One region of the Arthrobacter sp. Ha26 genome, then DNA from elsewhere that is predicted to be linked to it. Evidence: predicted binding sites of a transcription regulator. Region 1 holds the regulator's gene; the other holds the start of a gene.
What was found. Region 1 encodes HrcA, which represses chaperone genes, less so after heat shock. Its sites were predicted from a motif close to TTNGCACTCGNNNNNNNCGAGTGCNAA; they were not measured.
Positions count from the first base shown of each region.

Region 2: the regulator HrcA is predicted to act here: its motif matches at 1,561-1,587, upstream of AC5RVY_RS00835 (FmdB family zinc ribbon protein).

Region 1 is NZ_JBNHGX010000008.1:209,639-213,036, reverse strand. It holds gene AC5RVY_RS17835 (16S rRNA (uracil(1498)-N(3))-methyltransferase) at 1-194, opposite strand, end outside; gene dnaJ (molecular chaperone DnaJ) at 197-1,324, opposite strand; gene hrcA (heat-inducible transcriptional repressor HrcA) at 1,407-2,420, opposite strand; gene AC5RVY_RS17820 (DUF3097 domain-containing protein) at 2,595-3,398, shown strand, end outside.
Region 2 is NZ_JBNHGX010000001.1:183,663-187,060, forward strand. It holds gene galU (UTP--glucose-1-phosphate uridylyltransferase GalU) at 1-803, opposite strand, end outside; gene AC5RVY_RS00830 (5-formyltetrahydrofolate cyclo-ligase) at 908-1,528, shown strand; gene AC5RVY_RS00835 (FmdB family zinc ribbon protein) at 1,650-1,928, shown strand; gene AC5RVY_RS00840 (RcpC/CpaB family pilus assembly protein) at 2,029-2,769, shown strand; gene AC5RVY_RS00845 (AAA family ATPase) at 2,840-3,398, opposite strand, start outside.

The DNA.
Region 1 (3,398 bases):
CCGGCGGCGGAGGCAGCACGTACTGTGCCGCTCATCCGTGTGCCGGCGCCGTCCACGATGTCCACTGGTTCGCCTAGGGCCAGCCGCTTGACGGCCACCGCGTGCCGGGCCTCGGGTCCTTCGAGGACAAAGCGCCCTTCCGGCGCCATCCGGTCCAGGGAGCCGGAGGCGGTAAAAAAGACGGGGTTGCTCACCGCTACAGGTTACCGAGCCGGTCCCGAAGCTTGGCGAACATTCCACCACTGGCGGCAAGCTTGCCCTCGGTGATCTGCTCGCCCCGGAGCTTGGCGAGCTGGCGGAGGAGGTCCTCCTGCGCCGGGTCCAGCCTGGCAGGCGTCTCCACCTGCAGGTGGACCTTCAGGTCGCCACGCCCATAACCGCGCAAGTGGGTTACGCCCAGCCCGCGCAGGGTGATGATTTCCCCCGACTGTGTTCCTGCCTTCACATCGATGTCCTGCGGGCCATCGAAAGTTTCCAGCGTTACGTCGGTTCCCAGCGCCGCCGCCGTCATGGGAATGTTCAACGTAGCGTGAAGGTCGTCGCCTTCGCGGACGTAGGTGGCGTCATTGTTGACACGGATTTCGACGTACAGGTCTCCGGCTGGGCCGCCGGCAGGACCGGCTTCGCCCTGGCCGGAGAGCTGGATCCGGGTGCCTGTGGCGACGCCGGCAGGTACCTTGATGGTCAGCGAACGCCGGCTGCGGATGCGGCCCTGCCCGTTGCACTCATTGCAGGGGTCCTTGATAACAGTTCCGAACCCTTCGCAGGTGCCGCACGGGGCTGCCGTCATCACCTGGCCCAGGATGGACCGGACCGCCCGCTGGACCTGGCCGCTGCCGCCGCAGATATCGCAACGTTCCGGGTGGGTACCGGGCCGGCAGCACGAGCCATCGCAGGTGGGGCAGATGACTGCAGTATCGACTTCAAGCTTCTTGTTGACGCCGAACACGGCGTCGCGCAGTTCGATCCTGACACTGATGAGCGCATCCTGACCGCGCCGGACGCGCGATGCGGGACCCGAGGAACCGCCAGCGCCGAAGAATGTATCGAAGATGTCCTGGAACGCAAAGCCCTGGCCGGCGTACGCGCCGCCGCCAAAGCCGTTGTCCGTGCCGTTCTCGTTGCCCGTGGTGTCATACACCCGGCGCTTCTGCGGATCAGAGAGAACCTCGTAGGCGTGGGTCACGGCCTTGAAGCGGTCTGCAACGTCCTCGCCGGGATTGACGTCCGGGTGAAGGGTGCGGGCCAGCTTGCGGTAGGCCTTCTTGATCTCTTCCCCGGTAGCATCCGGTGAGACTCCAAGGACTTCGTAGTGGCTGCTCAAAGTTCGTATCTCTTCCTTGTTGTTTTGCCTGCAGGTGTGCTGCGGGCACTACTGTTCATGCCTGGACGCCGGACCTCGCCGGTCAGGGTCCCAAAATGCGAGACAGGTACCGGGCCACAGCCCGGACCGCGGCCATCGTGGTGGGATAGTCCATCCTGGTGGGGCCCAGCACGCCGATCTTCGCGACACTGTCAGGCCCGTAACCTGTGGCAACCACCGACGCCTCGGCAAGTCCGTCGTAAGGGTTCTCACGGCCGATGCTGACGGCCACGCCGCGGTGGTCCTGCGCCATCTCACTCAGGAGCCGGAGCATCACCACCTGTTCCTCCAGCGCTTCCAGTACGGGGCCGATGCTGAGCGGAAAGTCCACATTGGAGCGGGCCAGGTTGGCTGTCCCGGCCATCACCATGCGGTCCTCCCGGCTGCTGTGTGCGAGCCCCTCCAGCCCGTGCGCCAGCGCCTGCGCCGCCTGGCGCTGTGCGGGGGCGACGCCGGACACCACCGCGGGCAATGACTGCGCCAGCTGGCTCAAGGGACTCCCGCCGAGGGATCCCAGGAAATGGGCACGCAGCGCGCCTAGGACGTCGTCGCCAAGGTCCTGCCCGACGTCGATGACCCGTTGCTCGACTTTGCCGCTGTTGGCGATCAGCACCACGAGCACCTTGCGTGGTGCAAGGAGGACAAATTCGATGTGGCGCACCAAAGCCCGGTTGAGGTGCGGATACTGGACGACGGCAACCTGGTTGGTCAGCTGGGACAGCAGCCGGACCGTGCGCTCCAGCACGTCGTCGAGGTCGTCGGCGCCTTCCAGCAGGGACTGTATGGCCCGCCGCTCCGCCTGGGACAGCGGCTTGACCGCAGAGATCTGGTCCACGAAGAGCCGGTAGCCCTTGTCCGTGGGAATGCGGCCTGCACTGGTGTGCGGGGCGGTGATCAAGCCTTCATCCTCAAGGGCCGCCATGTCGTTGCGGATGGTGGCGCTGGAGACACCAAGATGGTGACGTTCCACCAGGGCCTTGGAGCCGACCGGCTCGCGGGAGTGGACGTAGTCCTCCACGATGGCCCGGAGAACTTCCAGCTTGCGCGGTTCGCTCACGCTCCACCTCCATCCAGGGATCAGGGCAGCCGTTCAGCCTGCACCGTACCTCACAGGCTTTAGCACTCGACATGCCTAAGTGCTAACAGTCTATTATGACTCGGCCCGTTGTTAGCATTGGTACCGCTCCGGGCGAAATTCCGGGCCAGGACCAGCAGGAAGCGGAGTAATTCCATGCAATACCAGAACTGGGGAGCCCAGGACCTGACCGCCCCCGCCCGGACGCAGCTGCCCGAAGTGCCCGTGGAGCGTGGAATGGTACTGGAGGAGGTCCAGTCCGGCTGGGTGGGCGCTGTGACGCGGGTGGAAAAATCCGGCGGCATGCACGTGGTGGCACTGGAGGACCGCCGGGGCAAGTCCCGGTCCTTCCGGCTCGGGTTCGGTTTCCTTCTCGAAGGCCAGGCGATCCGGCTGATGCCGCCTGCTCCCAAGCAGGCCCAGGGCAACGGCGCGGCAGCCTCGAGGACTGCCTCAGGTTCGGTCCGGGTGGCGGGGCAACGGGCACAGGTGGCCAAGGCGAGCCGCATTTGGGTGGAAGGAAAGCACGACGCCGAACTGGTGGAGAAGGTCTGGGGCGACGACCTCCGGGTGGAGGGCATCGTCGTCGAACCCCTGCACGGCATTGATGACCTCGCCGCCGCCGTCACCAATTTCAGGCCCGGCCCCGGACGGCGCCTGGGCGTTCTCGTTGACCACCTGGTGCCCAACTCCAAGGAGTCGCGCATCGCCGACGCCGTGATGGCCTCCCCCGGCGCTGCGGGAAACGTCCTGATTGTTGGCCACCCCTATGTAGACGTGTGGCAGGCGATCCGGCCCGCAGTTCTGGGCATTGAGAAGTGGCCGGAAGTGCCGCGCGGGCAGGACTGGAAAACGGGCATCCTGGCTGCTTTCGGCTGGCCGCACGCCACCAAGGAGGACATTGGCCTGGGCTGGCAGAAACTGCTGGGCGCCGTCCGGACCTACGCGGACCTGGAAGCG
Region 2 (3,398 bases), on a different contig from region 1:
AGTTTGTCGCCGGTGTCGTAACGGCGTCCCCGGAACACCACACCGTAAACACCACTCCCCTCACCTCCTGTGGATGCGAGTTCCTGCAGGGCATCGGTGAGCTGGATTTCGCCGCCGCGGCCCGGGGCGGTGCGTTCCAGCACTTCGAACACGGCGGGGTGGAGCACGTACCGGCCGATGATTGCCAAATTGGAAGGAGCTTCCTCCGGGGAGGGCTTTTCGACCAGGCGGTTGATGCGGACGTAGCCCTCGCCGTCGATTTCCTCGATGTCGGCGCAGCCGTAAGCACTGATCTGGGACTGCTCAACCTCAATGAGGGCGACGACGGAGCCGCCCGTTTTGGCCTGGGCGTCAATCATGGTGGCCAGGAGTTCGTCGCGGGCATCAATGAGGTCATCGCCCAGGAGGACGGCAAAGGCCTCGTTGCCGACGTGCTGCTTGGCACGAAGGACCGCATGGCCCAGGCCGTTCGGGTCACCCTGGCGGACGTAGTGGATGTCACCCAGGTTGCTGGCGGCCTGCACGGACGCCAGTTTTTCCGAGTCGCCTTTGCCCTCGAGAGTGGACTCCAGCGACGGAACGCGGTCGAAGTGGTCCTCCAGGGCACGCTTGTTCCGTCCCGTGATCATCAGGACGTCGTTGAGACCGACGCTAACGGCTTCCTCAACCACATACTGGATGGCAGGCTTGTCCACGACGGGGAGCATTTCCTTGGGCATGGCCTTGGTGGCGGGCAGGAACCTGGTGCCGAGTCCGGCTGCTGGTATGACGGCTTTGCGAACTCTCGGGTTACTGGTAGTCACCCGACTAATCTAACGTCAGCGTCAAGCAATCAGTAATTATTGAAGGGTGGCCCGCCGCGCGGCTAAAGCGGCCGGCCATACCGGCAAGTGATGGAGGAACGGACATGCTGCAGGACGCCAAGGCTGCCAAGGACATCATCCGCAGTGCCCACCGCCAACGACGGGCAGCGTTGACGCCCCCGCAGCTCGAGGCGGCAGGCGCTGCCCTGGCGCGGCACGGTGCGGCGTGGGCCGACACTCTGGCCGGCGGAGCGCCCGCCACGTTCTGCGTGTACTTCGGCGTGGGCGTGGAACCGCCCACGCTTCCGCTGATCAGCACCCTCCATAACAACGGTCACAGAGTCCTGCTCCCCGTGTGCGGGCCGGGCCGGGAACTGGCCTGGGTCTTCTGGGACCCTGATGCCGGCTTCGAACGGAGCCGCTTTGCGCCGATCCTGGAGCCCAGGGGTGAGCGGCACGGGCCGGACGTGGCCGCAACGGCCGCCGGCCTCTTCATCCCCGCCACCGCAGTGGATGTCACGGGCAACAGGATCGGCCAGGGCGGGGGCTACTACGACAAGTTCCTCGGCCACCTGGCCACGGCCGGGAAGAATATTCCGCTGGCCGCCGTTATTTACGACGAGGAACTGCTCCCGGCGGGGCAGATTCCCGAGGAGGAGTTCGACCGTCCCATCCCAGCCGTCCTGGCGCCGTCAGGATTCCAGGCCCTGGGAGGGCACGGCTAGTACTGTTTCCCGGCCCCGCGGAGATGATAGAATTAGCACTCAGGCCCTGCGACTGCTAACGGACGGAACCTCCGACCGGGCAGCACGGGACCTCTCGTTTTGCCCAAGAGGAGGAGCACCAGTGCCAACGTACGCGTACGCCTGCAAGGATTGCGGCCATGCCTTCGACATCGTCCAGTCGTTTTCGGACAGCACTTTGACTTCGTGCCCCGAATGCCAGGGGACGCTGCGCAAGAAGTTCAACAGCGTGGGTGTCGTCTTCAAGGGATCCGGCTTCTACCGCACCGATTCCCGGGACTCCAAGGGGAGCACCGTCTCAGCCAGCACTCCTGCCGCACCGTCCGCGCCGGCTCCGGCCGCGGCACCTGCCGCGTCCACTCCGGCCGCCGCCGCCAGCTAAGCGCCGTCCGCCAGGACCGCTCGACGCCGGCCGTCCGGTTTGTCCACATAGCGCGCCGCGCGCCTGGCGCCGGCAGTCCGGCCGGCCCTAGCGTTGGCGCATGCCTGCAAACCTTCTCCGTCCTGGCCTTCTCCGTGCCAACAGGGGCCAGTCCCGGTATCTGACCGCCACCCGGCACCCCCGTGCCTCCGTGCGCCGGTCAACTGCTTCCCGCCTTGCCGGATGGCTGAGCCGGAACCGCCGGCTGGCTGTGGCCCTGCTGCTGTCCGTGGCCGCCGCGATCACCGTCCATCAGCTCACTCCCGCACCCCTCCAGACCGTTACCGCAATTGCTGCCGCCCGGGACCTCCCTGCGGGCTCGGCGATGGCACCGTCCGACATCACGCGCGTGCAGGTCCCGCCGGACATGGTGGCTCCAGGATTCCTGGACCAGGAAAGCGGATTGGCCGGGAAGCAGTTGGCGGCACCGCTGCGCAAAGGCCAGCTGCTGACGGACGCCCAGCTGCTCGGTCCCGGGCTGCTGGCCGGCACGCCTCCGGGTTCAGCCGCGGTGCCCCTTCGGATGGCGGACCCGTCATCCATCCAGCTCGTCTCGCCGGGGCAGCTTGTCAACGTGGTGCTTACGGCGGCCAACGGCTTCGACCAGCAGGCGCCGTCCGAAGTCCTGGCAGCAGCGGTACCGGTGCTGTGGACCTCGGGCAAGGGCGGGCAGAGCGGGCAATGGCTGGGCACTGCCGAAACGGACGGCCTCATCGTGGTGGCGGCAAGCGCCGAAGAGGCCGCCCGCCTGGCTGGCGCCTCAACGCAGGGGAAACTCTTCTTCGTCCTGGTGGGCCCGTAGCGGTGTGTGTCCCGGCCGAGAAGCTGACGGCCGCGCCGCGGCGCATTGGCAGGCGGCAGGCCTCGGGCTCTTAGCCCCAGTGCGGCGGCTTCTGTTCCTTCAGCCAGGCATCGTGGTCGTCTTCGGCGTCGCCCCAGCGCCGGGGATCGTCTTCCGCAGCCTTGGTGGGCAGGATGCCGTGCGTGCCGGCCTGTCCCGGGTCCTTCACCGGGCCCTGTCCCCTGTGCTGCTCCTGATCCTGTCCCCTGTCCTGGTCCCGGTCCTGTCCCTGGACCGGCTCCAGGCTTTGATCCTGGTCCGTGGCCTGTCCGTCTTGCGGCGCATTGTCGGCCGGGGCGGCCGGCTGCTGCACGGCGTCACTGTTTTGGTCTTCGGTGGCCACGGGGACCGCCTCCTTGCCGTCCTGATGATGTCCCTGGAGGTGGTCCTGGTCCGCGCCGGGCACGTAAAGGGTTGCGCCTTTACCACGCCGGGACCGCTGCTCTCCGGCATGGATGCCGTTGAGGGCCTGGTCCACGTCGTCGTCCAGGAACCCGGTTGACGTATCTGCCCGGCCCGGCAGGACAACCCGCTCGAGGCCCAGGTATCCGGCGATTCGGTCTGCGCAGGCGGACGGGTCGGTGAATACC